Regions from separate parts of the Bradyrhizobium sp. ORS 278 genome, predicted to be linked through region 4. Evidence: predicted binding sites of a transcription regulator. Region 4 holds the regulator's gene; each other region holds the start of a gene.
What was found. The regulator LexA, encoded in region 4, represses DNA repair genes until DNA is damaged. The targets are predictions, from matches to a motif close to TGTTCNNNNTGTGTTCNG.
Positions count from the first base shown of each region.

Region 1 (4,250 bases), 3.5 Mb from region 4:
GCCCTGTTGCGGAGCCGGCCGTGGTGACCTCCCGCCCGGCGTCTGCCGAACCGGCGCCACCGCTGCAGGCCGCGGCGCCTAGCGAGGCCGACGCCGAGGCTGAGACGGCCGAGGAGCCTGAGACTCCGCCCGAGCCCGCCAAGCCGGCGGAAACCGCGGCCGCCGCGCCGACGCCGCTGTTCCGCAACCGCAGCGATCTGGCCAAGCCGCCGGAGACCCCGATCCAGGCGATCGTGCCGATCATGCGCCCGCCGGACGATCCCGGCGTCGAGGATGACGACCAGCCGCGCGACGAGTTCGCCGAGCAGATCGCGCCCAAAGCCCAGGCCGGCGGCTGGCGCGGGTTCTGGTCGCGCTTCGGCAGCTGAGCCCGTCCGCCGGGCAGGCCGACCTCGCCCACTCGTAAGGCGCCGCGGGTCACACCGGCTCGATTCCGTGGTCGAGCGGCGCGCGCGGCCTTGCCAATCGCGCGCCCGCCCGATATCAGGAGCGCGTTCGCGCGATCCGGCCCCGTGCCGGCCGCACCGCTTTGGTTCGCCGCAATAGCTCAGCTGGTAGAGCACGTCATTCGTAATGACGGGGTCGGGGGTTCGAGTCCCTCTTGCGGCACCACGCTTCGCCCTTCGGGCTTCGCGTGGCGCAGCCGCGCAGGTGCCCGAAGAGCGAAGCGTGCCCGGCGTAGCCTCTTGGCGAAGCCGGGCGTTTGAGCCCCCCAAGTCTTGCTTGAGCCCGGCTCTTTGATCCCATTCCACCCTGTCAAACAGCCCTCCGCTATCAGCAGCCTTGCTAACGCCCAAGCCGCCGCGATCTCGCGGGCCAGATAGCCCCAAGTTCTGCTGCAGTTGGCGTCCTCGTCAGATGAGAGGGCGCAGGGAAGGCCGAGTGCCGACTGGCACCCATGGCCCCCGTGCGAGAAAAATGCACGGGGCAGGAACCACAGGCTCAGCCGGAACAACCCGGCCTTCCCTGCGCAATGGTTTGAACGGCTGCTCCGCGCTCTCCCAGGGGACCGGGCTTGTTGCCCCCGTCATCGGCATCGTCGCCAATCAAGACACCAGCATCGGGGTGTCGGGACCACACGGCTTGACCGTCCGCGCTGGCGACGTTCGTCCGCACCCCCATGAGATGCTGCGTCGCCCCACGGCCACCGCTCCCCGCCGCAACGTCCCGTGACGATCGCGATACGCCCCTCTCAGTGCGGGCGGGATGCGCGGGATCAAACCACTGATTTGGGGGTGGTGTCAACAGAATTTCTGGTATTCGGAATTCGAGTCTGGGGCGTCAACCCGGAAGTGCCCCCCTTTGCGTCGCGGAAACTGTCCCTACCATCGGCTTATGGACTTGGTTGAAGGTATCTTCCGCCGGTCACGGGGCGGTGGGAGGCAGAGCCGACCGGAGCCCCGTCACCGGCGGTCGGCCGGATCAGATTGCGCTTGTTGAGGAGGCGGCAGCTGTCGCCGCGGATTGTTAGTCTGGCGGTCACGCCAACTCAGTTGCCCCTGTTCATAATTTGTTCTATTATGAAAATCGGGGTAAGCAGCCGATGAGCACCGCGAAATTTTTCGATGAACGAACAGATCAGTCGGAAGTTAAAGCGCGCATAGTACAAAAGTACTTCTATGCGTGGGCCAACGTCATCATGCCGACCGCCCGGAAGAATGGCGGGCGGATCGCCTACATTGACCTATATGCCGGGCCGGGCCGGTACAAGGACGGGGCCGCTTCGACGCCACTGCTGGTGCTGGAGCACGCCATCGCCGATCCGAAACTCGCTTCGATGCTGGTAACGCTTCTGAATGACTCGGATGGGAACAAGACGTCCACGCTTCAGAACGAAATCGACACCTTGCCAAATATTGGCAATCTGAAGCACAAGCCGGTCGTTTCCTGCGGCGAGATCGACGAAGAAGCGGAGAAGTACTTTAATCAGGTCAAGCTTGTTCCATCGTTCTCGTTCATCGATCCTTTCGGCTACAAGGGCCTATCACTCAAGATAATCAAGGGCGTGATTAAGGACTGGGGCTGCGATTGCGTCTTCTTCTTCAACTACAATCGTATCAACGCCGGCATCGGCAATCAGGCTGTTGCCGATCACATGGATGCCCTTTTCGGCAAGGCGCGCGCTTAGGCACTGCGGGCAAAGCTGCCCGGCCTCTCGCCCGAACTGCGCGAAGCTTTGATTCTGGAGGAGCTCGCGGCCGAGATCAAAGCCCTGGGCGGAACCTTCGTCCTACCGTTCACTTTCAGAAATGTCAAAGGCACGCGCACGTCGCACAAGCTGATTTTCGTCAGCAAAAGCTTCAAAGGCTATGCCATCATGAAAGACATCATGATGAAGGAAAGCTCAACGGAAGATCAGGGCGTGCCATCTTTTGTATATTCTCCGGCCGATTGGTCGATGCCCTTGCTGTTCTCTCTGCAACGGCCGCTCGACCAGCTTCGTGCGGCGCTGCTCGAGGACTTCGAGGGACAGGAATTGTCGGTCGCGCAAATCTACGAACGCCACAGCGTCGATACCCCTTACGTCCTGAAGAACTACAAGGAAGTTCTGGCGGCGCTGGAGGCCGAGGGGAAGGTTGCCGTGCGAAGCCTCAGCGGCTCCCGGCGGAGGGGAACCTTCCCCGATCATCTGCTGGTTAAATTTCCAGGCGGCGGCGATGGCGAATAATTCTTCCATCGAATGGACGGAAGCCACGTGGAATCCAGTCGTCGGATGCACGATCATCTCGCCCGGCTGCGCAAATTGCTACGCGATGCGCATGGCGCGGCGGCTTGAAGCGATGGGCCAGCCCAAATACGCCGGCACGACGCGCATATCTGGAGGACGCCCGAAGTGGAACGGAGTTGTGCGAATCGACGAAGATTCGCTCCAACTTCCGGCGAAGTGGAAAGCCGGACGGATGATCTTCGTGAACTCCATGTCAGACCTGTTTCACGAAAACGTGCCAATGGTATTTATCAATCGCGTCTTCACGACCATGCGGAAGACGCCGCAGCACACGTATCAAATACTCACCAAACGCGCCGAACGGCTTGAGGAACTATCTCCGAAGCTCGTATGGCCCGACAATGCCTGGATGGGGGTGAGCGTCGAGAATGAGGACTACATATACCGTATAGACCATCTCCGACGCACACAGGCAGCGATCAAGTTTCTTAGCCTCGAACCTCTGCTGGGACCTCTCGACAATCTCGATCTCACCGGCATTGACTGGGTGATCGCGGGCGGCGAGAGCGGGCCTCACGCCCGGCCCGTCGAAGCCGACTGGATTCGCAAAATCCGGGATCTGTGTTTCGATGAAGGAGTGGCTTTCCATTTTAAGCAATGGGGCGGAGCAAACAAAAAGAAGACTGGCCGTGTTCTCGATGGCCGCACGTGGGATGAATTTCCTGCCAGTTCAGGCGCCTAAGGTGTGTTGGCCACCACCTCCCCTGTTGCTGGTAGTGTCGTCCCGAAGAGCACTTATCACATTATTCTATTTACTGCCGGCTACGGCGTAGCTCCAAGGTAGCTGCTACCTTCGCTCTAAAAAGGAATGACCAATCCGTAACCGGAATTACGGTGACAGTGCACTCAATCATGCTGAGTCCGAGTTAAAGGCATTGTCGGGGAAATTTCGGTTTGAAACCGCTGGGCTATAGAGGCGGCCGCTCACTCGCGAAAGCTCGTGGTTATTCCGCCGGACGGAGCTTAGCTGTGCATAAACCTCGAGAATTACGGTGACAGTGCATTCAATTGCGTAAGCAGCTGGGCCAGTTGAGTGCACTGTCACCGTAGAGTGAGGCGCCCTCTGGCGCCCGCTCCAGTGTTCCACCCATCCTTCACGAGTTAAGAAGTACGCATCCGGTGAAGACCACAGGCTGAGCAACCGGTCAGGACGGTCTGAACGGTTCGATCAGGCGGCGGCCGATGCCTGGGCGGCCAGCCAACTCCAGGGCAGCAGATCGGCGACCTTGCTGGCCGGATGATCGGGCAGCCGGGCGAGGACGTCAGCGAGCCAGGCCTGCGGATCGACGTCATTGAGCTTGGCGGTCTGGATCAGCGTGTAGATGGCGGCAGCGCGGCGACCGCCTTCGTCGGAGCCGGCGAAGGTCCAGTTCTTTCGGCCGAGGGCCACGGCGCGCAGCTCGCGCTCGGCCGCATTGTTGGTCATGCACAGACGACCGTCGTCGATGAAGCGGGTGAACACCTGCCAGCGCTTGAGGCTGTAGTCGATTGCCTTGGCGGTCTCGCTCTTGCCGGACAGCTT
Region 1 covers NC_009445.1:307,892-312,141, reverse strand. Annotated here, with positions in the region: gene BRADO_RS01425 (heme biosynthesis protein HemY) at 1-368, shown strand, start outside; tRNA gene BRADO_RS01420 (tRNA-Thr) at 537-612, shown strand; gene BRADO_RS35655 (three-Cys-motif partner protein TcmP) at 1,544-2,128, shown strand; gene BRADO_RS35650 (hypothetical protein) at 2,177-2,668, shown strand; gene BRADO_RS01410 (DUF5131 family protein) at 2,658-3,410, shown strand; gene BRADO_RS01405 (IS66 family transposase) at 3,897-4,250, opposite strand, start outside.
Region 1: the regulator LexA is predicted to act here: its motif matches at 1,501-1,518, upstream of BRADO_RS35655 (three-Cys-motif partner protein TcmP).

Region 2 (4,250 bases), 120 kb from region 4:
GGATGAAGACGAGAACCCTGGGCAAAAGTGGTCTCGAGGTGTCGGCCATCGGCTTCGGCTGCATGGGCCTGAACTTCGGCTACGGTCATGCGCTCGCGAAAGAGGATGCGGTCGATCTCATCCGCGCCGCCTTCGACCGCGGCGTGACGTTTTTCGACACGGCCGAAATTTATGGACCGTTCACGAACGAGGAGCTGGTCGGCGACGCCCTGGCTCCCGTCCGGGACAAGGTGGTCATCGCCACCAAATTCGGCTTCGCGATCGACCCGGCGACCGGCAGGTCCTCAGGGATGAACAGCCGCCCCGAGCGAATTCGCGCGGTCGCGGATGCATCCCTGAAGCGGCTGAAGACCGATCGCATCGATCTGTTCTATCAGCACCGCGTCGATCCGGACGTGCCGATCGAGGACGTCGCCGGCGCGGTCAAGGATCTCATCGGGCAAGGCAAGGTCAGGTACTTCGGCCTGTCCGAGCCCGGCGCCCAGACCGTCCGACGCGCGCATGCGGTGCAGCCCGTGACCGCGCTCCAGAACGAATATTCACTCTGGACCCGGGGTCCAGAGAGCAACGGCATCATGCAGGCCTGCGAGGAACTCGGCATCGGCCTGGTGCCCTACAGTCCGCTGGGAAAGGGATTTCTGACCGGCGCGATGAACGAGACCACCAGGCTGCCCGACAACGACTTCCGCAGCACCCTGCCGCGCTTTACGCCCGCGGCGATGAAGGCCAACCAGGCGCTGGTCGATCTCCTCAAACGAATCGCCGAACGCAGGGCATCCACGCCGGCCCAGATCGCGCTCGCCTGGCTGCTCGCGCAGAAGCCATGGATCGTTCCCATTCCAGGCACGACCAAGCTCCATCGCCTAGAGGAGAATCTCAAGGCCGCCGACGTCGAGCTCACGGGGGACGATCTCGCCCAGATTGAGCAGGCTGCGGCCGCGATCAAGGTCGAAGGCGAACGCTATCCGCCTCACCTGATGGCCACGACGGGGCGCTGACGCGCTTCACCAAAACGGCCGGGCGCTCCGTGAGCGCCCGAAGCCACTCCTCGTCAACGCACGATCGACAGCGCGTCGCCTGCAGCTTCACGGACATTTCGCCTTCGGGTTCAAGGCGCGCCCTGATTCAGAACGGAATGTCGTCGTCCATGTCGCTGTTGCGGCTCGCGGCCGCCATCGGACGGCGCGGCGCCGGCGCTGACGACGACGGGCTGCTCATGCCGAAATCGCCGCCACCCATGTCGTCGGCGAAATTGCCGCCACCACCACCGCCGCGGCCACCGAGCATCGTCAGGGTCGAATTGAAGCCCTGCAGCACGACCTCGGTCGAGTACTTCTCGACGCCGCTCTGGTCGGTCCATTTGCGGGTCTGCAGCGCGCCCTCGATATACACCGTGGAGCCCTTCTTGAGATACTGCTCGGCGACCTTGCAGAGACCTTCATTGAAGATCACCACGCGGTGCCACTCGGTCTTTTCCTTGCGCTCGCCGGTGTTCTTGTCCCGCCACGTCTCCGACGTCGCGATGCTCAGATTGGCGATCGGCCGACCATCCTGAGTGCGCCGGATCTCCGGGTCCTTGCCGAGATTGCCGACCAGAATCACCTTGTTCACGCTACCCGCCATCACACTCTCCCGCGGTTTTCATCAATCACCGGACCGGTCCTGCCGACCGGCCGCATGGCGCGAGGTGGCTAACCCTTCCTCTCGGGCCGGACCCTATACGGTTGCCGCGCCAGCCACCGACTTTCTCGCTGCTTATCCACATATAGCAATCCGGCGTGCATCGTTCCAGTTTTGTTCGCAAAAACAAGCTCACAACCAAAGGGCGAATTTCATGGAACCTTATGGAACCCAATGGAACCGCAAGTTCCGCGAACGGAACCTCGAAAAAGTTCCCCAAATCACGAAAAAGCGATTAACTTTCATTAACTTAGTCTGCCTCACATCCTCCCAGCCTGTGGCTTTTGGGAGACGGTATCCAGGGTTGAATCGCGTATATTTGCGGATGGATTGAGGCCGCCCAAGGCGGTCGCGCCACCTCACAGACGAGCGCCTCCGGGGACGAATTCGGGGCGCCCAACGCGGGAGACTTGGGATGAAAAAAATCTTTCTTGGCGCCGTCAGCTTGATGGCCTTGGGGGCGCTGGCCCCCGCCGGAGCCGCCGATCTGGCCGCCCGCCCCTACACCAAGGCACCGGTCATGGCGCCGGCGCCACTTCCGACCTGGGCCGGCTTGTATCTCGGTTTGCAGGGCGGTGGCGGCTGGGGCCGCAGCGATGAGACCTTCTTCGGTGGTCCCAATGCCGTCGGCTTTGCCGGCACGCAGCGCTACGACATCAACGGCGGCTTCGCCGGTGGCGTGATCGGCTACAACTGGCAGGTCGACAACATCGTGTTCGGCCTCGAAGGCGACTATCACTGGGCCGACATCAGCGGCCGGTCGACCGAGATCAACCTCGGCGCAGGCGACACCTACTTCACCAAGCTGCGCGGCTTCGGCGACATCAAGGGCCGGCTCGGCTGGGCTGCGGGTCCGGCGCTGTTCTTCGTCAGCGGCGGCGCCGCGGTCGGCGATCTGCAGCACCGCTACGATGCCGGCCTGTTCGGTCCCGCCTTCTCCGCGTCGCAGAGCGATTGGCGCTGGGGTTGGACGATCGGTGCCGGCGCCGAATACATGTTCGCCCAGAACTGGTCCGCCAAGGTCGAGTACAACTATCTCGATTTCGGCAAGAGCACGCTGCAGTACACGCCTGTGGCGGCCAACCGCTCCGAATGGAACGACACCGTCCACACCGTCAAGGTCGGCGTCTCCTACCACTTCGGTGGCCCGGGCGTGTCGCGCTACTGATCGCTCGCAGAGCGCGAATATGTCGAAAGGCCGGCCTCGCGCCGGCCTTTTTTTGCGTGAGGAAACCGGCACTTGCTGGCCAGCTGTGTCGTTTGGGTGACGGCTTTTTCCGGCGGAAGGGGCTATCAAGGCCCCGCGGGTGGGCGTTGGTGAGTGTGTGCGTGCGGGCGTCGGACTTGGTTTTGGGGACTGCGATGAGAAGGCTGTTGCTGGGGGCGACAACTTCGCTGGCGCTGGGGTTGGCGCCGGCGATCGCAGCCGATTTGCCCGCGCGCACCTTCACCAAGGCGCCTGGAATGATCGCGACGATCTATGATTGGAGCGGCTTCTATCTCGGGCTGAACGCGGGTGGCGGCTCGGCCCGCACCTGCTGGACCAACAATGTGACCGTCGGGGGCGTCGCGGCGACAAATGCCGAGGGCTGCCATGACGCGACGGGTGCGCTCGCCGGCGGCCAGATCGGCTATCGCTGGCAGGCTGGCAGCTGGGTGTTCGGCGTCGAGGGGCAGGGCAACTGGGCCAACCTCAAGGGCAGCAACACCAGCCAGCTCGCGCCGGCCGTGACCAATCAGACCAAGGTCAACGGCGTCGGCCTGCTCACCGGCCAGATCGGCTATGCCTGGAACAACGTGCTCTGGTACGTGAAAGGCGGCGCCGCGGTCGCCGGTGAAAAGTACAACGGTCTCGCCACGGCCACCGGCACGGCGTTCGACCAGGCGAGCGCGACCCGCTGGGGCGCGACCGTCGGCACTGGCGTCGAGGTCGGCTTCGCCAAGAACTGGTCCGTGGGTGCCGAGTACGAGCACATCTTCATGGGCAACAAGAACCTGAACTTCTCAGGCATTCCCGCAGGCGCCGCGACCCGCAACGATACGGTCGGTCAGGACGCCGACATGGCGACCGTCCGCGTGAATTATCGCTGGGGCGGTCCGGTGGTTTCCAAGCATTGAGACATTGAGTTTGAACGGTTCGCGCGTGGTGCTCCTTTTCGTCGGCGCTGGGTCCTCGCGCCTGCGTGCTGCTCAGTCGGCTCCAAAATCGACGATCTCGGCGGCCTGATTCGACGCCTGCCGGCGCGAGCCCGTGTCATGAGCTGCCCGCCCCTCCCGTTTACGACCGCCTAACCAAGATCAGCACATCCCACCACGGCGCGATGGAAGGTCACCGCTTTGGAAATGAGTCTTTCCTACAACAACGGCAGGCCCGCACGCAGGCCGGATCGGAGGGATCCGGTGCCGGGCATTTTGGGACTGGGGAGAGACGAATGCAGAAGACTGCTCTGATCACCACGGCGAGCGTTGCGTTGCTCGGATTGGCTCCGGCATCGGCAGCCGACTTCGCTACGCGCCCCTATGGCAAGGCGCCGCCGCCGGCCTATGTCACGCCGCTGCCGAGTTGGGCC
Region 2 covers NC_009445.1:4,192,599-4,196,848, forward strand. Annotated here, with positions in the region: gene BRADO_RS18640 (aldo/keto reductase) at 3-998, shown strand; gene BRADO_RS18645 (single-stranded DNA-binding protein) at 1,126-1,623, opposite strand; gene BRADO_RS18650 (outer membrane protein) at 2,096-2,848, shown strand; gene BRADO_RS18655 (outer membrane protein) at 3,043-3,798, shown strand; gene BRADO_RS18660 (outer membrane protein) at 4,113-4,250, shown strand, end outside.
Region 2: the regulator LexA is predicted to act here: its motif matches at 1,785-1,802, upstream of BRADO_RS18645 (single-stranded DNA-binding protein).

Region 3 (4,250 bases), 3.5 Mb from region 4:
GCGAGCGCCGTGATCGTGCCAATCAGCACCAGGCCTGCCATCACGACATAACCCCACATCCACGACGCCGGTCGCGTCAGCCCCGAGCTCTCGAAGCCGCTGACCACGACGAGCGCCCCGGCGGTCGAGACCAGCATGCCGATGCGATAGGCCGCGACATAGGCGGCCATGCCGGCGGCCTGCTCGCTCTCCGGCAGGCTCTCGACGCGGAAGGCGTCGACCACGATGTCCTGCGTTGACGACGTCGCGGCCACCAGCAGCGCGGCCAGCGCAACCATGAACGGCGCATGCGCCGGGTCGGTCAGCGCCAGCAGCAGGATGGCCGCGATCAGCAGCAGCTGCGCGAACAGCAGCCAGCCGCGCCGCCGCCCGAACGCGCGCGTCAGCAGCGGCACATGCAGCGCGTCGACCAGCGGCGCCCACAGGAACTTCAGCGTGTAGGGCGTGCCGACGAGGGCAAACAGCCCGATCGTGCCGAGATCGACACCGAGCTCGCGCATCCAGATCTGCAAGGTCGAGCCGGACAGCGCCAATGGCAGGCCTGAGGAAAAGCCGAGGAACAGCACCACGAGGACGCGCGGCTGGAGATAGACGGCCATGCTCTCGCGCCAGGTGGGGGCGGGCTGGGCCACGGGCTTTGCAGCAGTCGCTGAGAGGTCGTTTGTCGCGTCGGGTGCGGTCATGAACGGGTGGTAGCAGATTTGGACGGCGCCACAAGCTCAGCTGTCATCGCCCGGCTTGACCGGGCGATCCAGTATTCCAGAGGCCTATCCATCGCCTCCGGCGATCTGCGGATAGAGGTCGATCCAGTTTGGGTTGTCCTTCTCGATCAGTGAAATCTTCCAATCCCGCGGCTACTTCTTCAACCGCTTCTCGCGATGAATGGCTTGTTCGACTTGTTCAAAGACTTCGAAGTAGACGAGGCGGGTCACACCATAACGTTTAGTGAAGCTGTCGGATATCTTCGCTCTATGTTCGGCCACACGACGCATCAGGTCGTTTGTCACGCCGGTGTACAGCGTGCCGCCGATGCGGCTGGCGAGGATGTAGACGTAGTAGGAGCGCGTACCCATCAGACGTCTCTGGGATACTGGATCGCCCGGTCAAGCCGGGCGATGACAGTCTTGTCGGAGTTGCTGGCTTACGCAAGACAGCCGTCCGGCCGTCACTCCCCCGCCTGCAGGCGTCCCGCCAGCGGAGACAGGTCCGGCGTCGCACCCGTGCCCGGCGCGATCCGCGGCGACTCCACCGCTGCGTCCGGCTTGCTGAAATCCAGCTCCTCGATGCGGGCAGCGCGTTTCTCGATCTTGTCGGCTGAAATGAGGATCTGGCGGATGTCCTCGCCGACATCGCCAAAGTGCTTCTGCAGCTTGAGCACGCGCTCGCGCAGGCGGCCGAGATCGTCGCCGAGATGGATCACCTCGTTGCGGATCTGGTCGGCGGCGTCGCGGATGCGGGCGTCCTTCATGATCTGCTGCATGACCTGGATCGCGAGCATCAGCAGCGACGGCGACACCAGTACGACGCGGGCGCGATAGGCCTTCTGAATGACGTCGTCGAAACCATCGTGGATTTCAGCATAGACGGACTCCGACGGCACGAACATCAGCGCGGTGTCCTGCGTCTCGCCGACGACCAGGTACTTCTCCGCGATGTCGTTGACATGCCGCAGCACGTCGGTGCGCAGCTGCTGCGCGGCAGCGCGCTTCTCATCCTCGGTCTCTGCATCATGCAGAGCGGTGACGGCTTCCAGCGGAAACTTGGCGTCGATGCACAGCGGCCTCGTGTCGGGCAGGAACACCACGCAGTCCGGCCGCTTGCCGCTGGCGAGCGTGTGCTGGAACGCGTAGCTGCCCCTCGGCAGCCCGTCCTGCACGATCGCCTCCATGCGCGCCTGGCCGAACGCGCCGCGTGACTGCTTGTTGGCGAGCACGTCGCGCAAGGTCGAGACCTGCGTGGTCAGCTCGCTGAGATCGCGATGGGCGTTGTCGATGATGCCGAGCCGCTCATGCAGCACGCGCAAGGAGTCCATGGTGTGGCGCGTAGTCTGCTCCATCGACTGGCCGACGCGATGGGTCACGGCGTCGAGCCGCTCGTTGACGCTGCGCGCCAGATCCACCTGGCGACCGGCGAGCAATTGCGCCATGGCGTCGACCCGGCCGGAGGCCTCGCTCTGCACCCGGATCATCTCGCCGAACCGTTGTTCGAGCTCCTCGGTTCGCATCGCCTGCTGGGCGGCGAGAACAGCGCTGCGTCGTCCGGAGCGGGCCACCGCCAAGCCGATCATCGCGAGCAGCAGCAGCACCATCACGCCGAATCCGATCAGCGCATCGCTGGCCCGGATCGGCAGGTCGCCGATCATGACGACGACAGGATTGAGCGCAGAATTGAGCGGCTGGCTGGCGGTCATCGCCCCCGTCTATCCGATTCGCAAGGCGTCGCGAACGAAGAGAGAACATTTATGGTTAAGGCCGGGTTAAGAAGCGTGGTTAACGGACCGTTGAAATTCATGGTTAGCGATGTCTTAACCGCGCGCCGTCACATTGACCGCGCCTGTTCCGGGGCTTAAATCGCGCGCCATGTCCTTAAGAGAAATCATCATCCTGCCCGACCGGCAGCTCCGGCTGGTGTCCAAGCCTGTCGAGAAGGTCACGCCGGAGATCCGGCAGCTGGTCGACGACATGTTCCAGACCATGTACGACGCACCCGGCATCGGGCTCGCGGCGATCCAGGTCGCGCAGCCCCTGCGCGTCATCACCATGGACCTCGCCAAGCCGGATTCCGGCGGCGAGACCAAGCGCGAGCCGCGGGTCTTCATCAATCCGGAGATCATCGCCAAGTCCGACGAGCTGTCGGTGTATGAGGAAGGCTGCCTGTCGATCCCCGAATATTACGAGGAGGTCGAGCGGCCGGCGCGCGTGCGCGTGCGCTTCACCGATCTCGACGGCGTGGTTCGCGAGGAGGATGCCGAGGGTCTCTACGCCACCTGCATCCAGCATGAGATCGACCATCTCAACGGCGTGCTGTTCATCGACTATCTGTCGAAGCTCAAGCGCGACCGCGTGATGAAGAAGTTCACCAAGGCCGCCAAGCGCGCCGGCGAGTAACGACTAATCTCTCTCTTCCGTCATGCCCGGGCTTGTCCCGAGCATCCACGTCTCTCCATCCGGCACTGCCGCGAGACGTGGATGGCCGGGACAAGCCCGGCCATGACGGCGGGGTAGAGGCTTTGCAGGGTCTCCGACCACATGCCGCTTCGCCTGATCTTCATGGGCACGCCGGACTTCGCCGTGCCGACCCTGCTCGAGCTCGCCGGCCACGGCCACGAGATCGTGGCCGTCTACACCCGCGCGCCGAAACCCGGAGGCCGCCGCGGTCTCGCGCTGGTGCCGACCCCGATCGAGTCCGAGGCGCGCCGGCTCGGCATTCCCGTGCTCACGCCGAAGACGCTGAAGACCGAGGAGGCCTTGGCCGAATTCCGCGCGCATGAGGCCGATGCCGCGGTGGTCGTCGCCTATGGCATGATCCTGCCGCAGGCGATTCTCGATGCGCCGAAGCTCGGCTGCTACAACCTGCATGCCTCGCTGCTGCCGCGCTGGCGCGGTGCCGCGCCGATCAACCGCGCGATCATGGCAGGTGACGCCGAGAGCGGCGTCATGGTCATGAAGATGGATGTCGGGCTCGACACCGGCGACGTCGCGATGGCCGAACTCCTCGCCATCACCGACGCGATGACCGCATCCGATCTGCACGACAAGCTGTCCCGCATCGGCGCGGACCTGATGGTTCGCGCGATGGCGGCGCTGGAGCGCGGCGGACTGACATTGACCAAGCAGGCCGAGGACGGCGTGACTTACGCCGCCAAGATCGAGAAGGCGGAGGCGCGGATCGACTGGACGAAGCCCGCGCATGCTGTGCTGCGCCACATCCACGGCCTGTCGCCGTTTCCCGGCGCCTGGAGCGAGATCACGATCGACGGCGAGGCGGTGCGGCTGAAGATCCTGCGATGCGCCCTCGCTCGCGGCACGGGCGAGCCGGGTACCGTTGTCGACGACGAGCTCACCATCGCTTGTGCCGACAGCGCGATCCGCATCACCGAGCTGCAGCGCGCCGGCAAGAGCCCGATGAAGGCCGCGGACTTCCTGCGCGGCACCCGCGTTGCGCCGGGCCTGCGCTTCGGTTGACCACCACAGCTCGTCAGCCGCGGGCTTGACCCGCGCATCCATCTCGCGAACAAGCTTCATGCTTGG
Region 3 covers NC_009445.1:812,613-816,862, forward strand. Annotated here, with positions in the region: gene BRADO_RS03605 (MFS transporter) at 1-683, opposite strand, end outside; partial or broken gene BRADO_RS03610 (GIY-YIG nuclease family protein) at 768-1,073, opposite strand; gene BRADO_RS03615 (DNA recombination protein RmuC) at 1,166-2,410, opposite strand; gene def (peptide deformylase) at 2,580-3,107, shown strand; gene fmt (methionyl-tRNA formyltransferase) at 3,249-4,184, shown strand.
Region 3: the regulator LexA is predicted to act here: its motif matches at 2,441-2,458, upstream of BRADO_RS03615 (DNA recombination protein RmuC).

Region 4 (4,250 bases):
TCCGGCTCGCGGTGCGCAAGGGCGCCGCGCCCGATGTCGGCAGCTTCGTGCAGCTGAAGGCACGCCTGTTGCCGCCGCTCGCGCCGGTGCGTCCCGGGTCCTACGACTTTGCCCGCGACATGTTCTTCCAGGGCATCGGCGCCTCCGGCTTCGTGATGGGCGCCATCACCGTCGTGACGCCGCCGCAGGCGGCCGGCGTCGGCCTGCGCTATGCGGCGGCGATGCAGGACCTGCGCGATGTGATCGACGCCCGCATCCGCGCGCGCCTTGCGGGCGACGAGCGCGCGATTGCGACTGCGCTTCTGACTGGCCGACGCGACGCCGTCACGCCCGACGTCAACGACGCGATGTTCATCTCCGGCCTCGGCCATGTGCTGTCGATCTCCGGTTATCACATGGCCGTCGTCGCCGGCGTCGTGTTCTTCGCCGTGCGCGCGCTGCTCGCGCTGATCCCGGGCCTGACCGTCAGCCATCCGATCAAGAAATGGGCGGCCGCCGCGGCTTTGGCGGCCGCCGCGTTCTATCTGTTGCTGTCGGGCGCCGAGGTCGCGACGCAGAGATCCTTCTTCATGACGGCGGTGGTGCTCATCGCCGTCATGGTCGACCGCCGCGCCGTCACCTTCCGCACGCTCGCTGTGGCCGCCATGATCGTGCTGATCGCCGCTCCGGAGGCGCTGGTGCATCCGAGCTTTCAGATGTCGTTCGCGGCCACCCTCGGCCTCGTCGCGCTGGTACAGTTCGGCCTGCCCAAACTGTTCGCGACGCCGGATTCCTCGACCGCGCAGCGCGTCGCGCTGTGGGGCGGCCGCGAGCTCTCGATGCTGCTCCTGGCCTCGCTGATCGCCGGCCTCGCCACCACGCCCTATGCCGCATTCCACTTTCATCGCATCACGCCCTACGGCCTGCTCGCCAACCTCGCGGCGATGCCGGTGGTCTCGGCGGTGGTGATGCCCGCCGGGCTGCTCGGCCTGCTGTTTGCGCCGTTCGGGCTCGATGGCTTGTGGTGGACCGTGATGGGCTGGGGCATCGACTGGATGATCGCCGTGACGCGCTGGGTCGCCGCGCTGCCGGGCGCGGTCGGGCGCATCACGGCCTTCGGCATCGGCCCGCTGATCGTGTCGAGTTTCGGCCTCGTCCTGATCGGCCTGCTCAGGACGCCGCTGCGCTGGTCCGGCGCGGCGGTGCTCGCCATCGCGGCCGCATGGGCCGCCGCGACGCCGCAGCCCGACATTCTCGTCTCCGGCGATGGCCGCGCGGTCGCGGTGCGCGGCCGCGACGGGCTTCTGCATGTGATGCGCAACGGCAAGGACGTGTTCGTCACCCGCGAGTGGCTCGCCGCCGATGCCGATGCGCGGCTGCCGGCCGATTCCTCGCTCGGCCATGGCGTGTCCTGCGACGATTCGGGCTGCGTCCTGGCGCTGGCCGATGGCCGCCTCGTTGCGCTCACCCTGCGCGCGGATGCGCTCGCCGATGATTGCGCCCGTGCGGCGCTGGTGGTGACGGCGCGCGCCGCGCCATCATCCTGCGCGGCCGCTGTCGTCGACCGCCCGCGCCTGCAGCAGCAGGGCGCGTTGATGCTGGTCGCGCGCGACAAGGGATTCGCCGTCGTGCCCGTGCGGGCCGACGGCACCGACCGCCCGTGGTGGCCGGCGCCCGCTGAGGCCGGGGAGTTCGAGACCACGTTGACTCCGCGCACGCCGGGACCGCGAGCGCAGGATGCGACACCGCCGGAGACGGAGCAGGGCGGAGACGACTAATTAGTCCGGACGAGCCGGTTCAGATCGGTCGCTTCAAGCCGATACGCATGGCATCCAACTGGCATCTGGAACAGCGGAGACGCTGCAATCCGCAGGCCGGCCTTGGCTGGTCCGGGATTGCAGCGCCTGGAGGCGATCCGATGCGAGGACGCGAGGGCTCGATCCGATGCGTCAGGTAATGCTGATGCGGCGGATCGGTGTCGGCTGTTGCGCCGGCGTCTCCGTTGCGATCTCGGGGCGGCGCTCGCCGGGCTGCTTGCTGACCGGCAGTTGCAGCACGGTAACCCGCTGGCCTTCGCAGAGCTGCGTCACCAGCACATGACGGCCGTCGGCGAACTCGATCGCGTCGTGATGACGATCAGGGATGTGCTTCTCGATGGTGTTGAACTTGGCGACGCGCTCCCGAATGGTCCGCGTCCACAGCCAGCGGCTGTCGTAGCGGACGTCCTCGGCGAAGGCGAGCTCGGTGCCAGGGAGCATGCACACCGCAACGGTCGGCTCGCTTTCGAGCGCGAAGCCGCGGGTCGCGGTGCCGCGGAACGTCGTCGAGATCAGCGTCTCGCCGACTTTGGCGGGACGGGAGGCAACGGCATGGAGGCTGTAGTCACACATCGGATCGCTCCTCGTTCAGAGATAGCCGACCCGCGCTCCCCCCGGACAGGCGCAGGCCTCTATCAGAGTGGACATCGGAGAGATGTTAGCGCGCGCTTCGCGGCATTTCTGCGCTGATCTTCGCCGCGTGCAGCCGCTGACGATCACAAGCGTTTGAGCGTGCCGCGCTGCACATCATGAGGTGCGCTCGCGCGTGACTTGTTTTTGAGCGGCGCACGCAGCGTGTCGTCGCGCCGCCGATCGATTGAGCAGCCCGTGCTGCGATCGCGATGCATCACCGCGACCGCGGAGCACGCGCAATCAGTACTTGCGATAGAGTCCGACCAGCTTGCCCTGGATCTTGACCCGGTTGGGCGGCAGGATGCGCACCTCATAGGCGGTGTTGGCCGGCTCCAGCGCGATCGAGGCGCCGCGGCGGCGGAAGCGCTTCAAGGTCGCCTCCTCGTCGTCGATCAGCGCCACGACGATGTCGCCGGTGTCCGCGGTCTCGTTGCGCTGGATCAGCGCCATGTCGCCATCGAGGATGCCGGCATCGACCATCGAATCGCCGCGCACCTCGAGCGCGTAGTGATCGCCATTGCCGAGCATGTCGGCCGGCACGCTGATGGTGTGGCTGCGGGTCTGCAGCGCCTCGATCGGCGTGCCCGCGGCAATTCGGCCCATCACCGGCACCGCTACCGGACGCTCGCCATCCTCCAGCGCCGGCGTCGAGGTGCGGACCTTGCCGAGATTGCCTTCGATCACCGACGGCGTGAAGCCGCGGCGATTGCCGGCCGCCTGAGACAGCTCAGGCAGCTTGATCACCTCGATGGCGCGGGCGCGGTTCGGCAGCCGGCGGATGAAGCCGCGCTCCTCCAGCGCCGTGATCAGACGATGGATGCCGGACTTCGAACGCAGGTCGAGCGCATCCTTCATCTCGTCGAAGGACGGCGGCACGCCGGCTTCCTTCAGCCGCTCGTTGATGAACCGCAGAAGTTCGTACTGTTTGCGCGTCAGCATCTCGACCTTGTCCCCGGTTTGATGTCGTTCGAGTCCCGCACGATGCTCCCAAGACCAGTGATGCTCCCAAGACCAGTGTCGAAGAGCGAACGGGACTCGGACGATCGCATTCGCCCGCAACATACTAAAAACAAATCATGAACGAACACTATATGTTCGATGTGTGTTCCGCAATCCTAAAAATAGGGTGAACAGACCGGGCTTTGCCGGGGAAATTGGCTCAAAGCGGCAGGCGGAGGATCTCGCAGGGGCTTCCGGCTGCAGCCTTCGGCGCGAACGCCGGACGGATGACCAGCGCCTGCGACAGCGCGAGATTCCCGAGCAGCGACGAGTCCTGCTGCGTCACCGGCGTCGCGACCAGCACGCCGTCCGCGCGGATGTCGAGCTGTGCGCGCAAATAATCCTCGCGCGAATCATTGGCCCCGAGCTCGCGGCCGAGCAGGGCGGTCTCGCGCGGCAGCTGCGCCTCGCGACCGAGCAGGCTGCGAATCAGTGGCACCAGAAACAGCACGGCGCAGACGTAGGATGACACCGGATTGCCCGGCAGGCCGATCACGCGCATGCCGCCGAGACGGCCATGCATCATCGGCTTGCCCGGCCGCATCGCGATCTTCCAGAACGCCATTTCGACGCCCTCGGCGTCGAGCGCCTGCTTGACCAGGTCGTGATCGCCGACCGAGGCGCCCCCGGTCGTCACCAGGATATCGGCCTCCGCATCGCGCGACCGGCGGATCCCGGCGACCGTGGCCTCCAGCGTATCTGCGGCGATGCCGAGGTCGATCGGCTGGGCGCCCTCGCTGCGCATCAGCGCGCGCAGGCCGTAGCCGTTCGAATAGACGATCTGGCCAGGGCCGGGCGTCGAGCCCGGCATCACCAGCTCGT
Region 4 covers NC_009445.1:4,311,707-4,315,956, reverse strand. Annotated here, with positions in the region: gene BRADO_RS19205 (ComEC/Rec2 family competence protein) at 1-1,757, shown strand, start outside; gene BRADO_RS19200 (hypothetical protein) at 1,929-2,369, opposite strand; gene lexA (transcriptional repressor LexA) at 2,670-3,368, opposite strand; gene glp (gephyrin-like molybdotransferase Glp) at 3,589-4,250, opposite strand, start outside.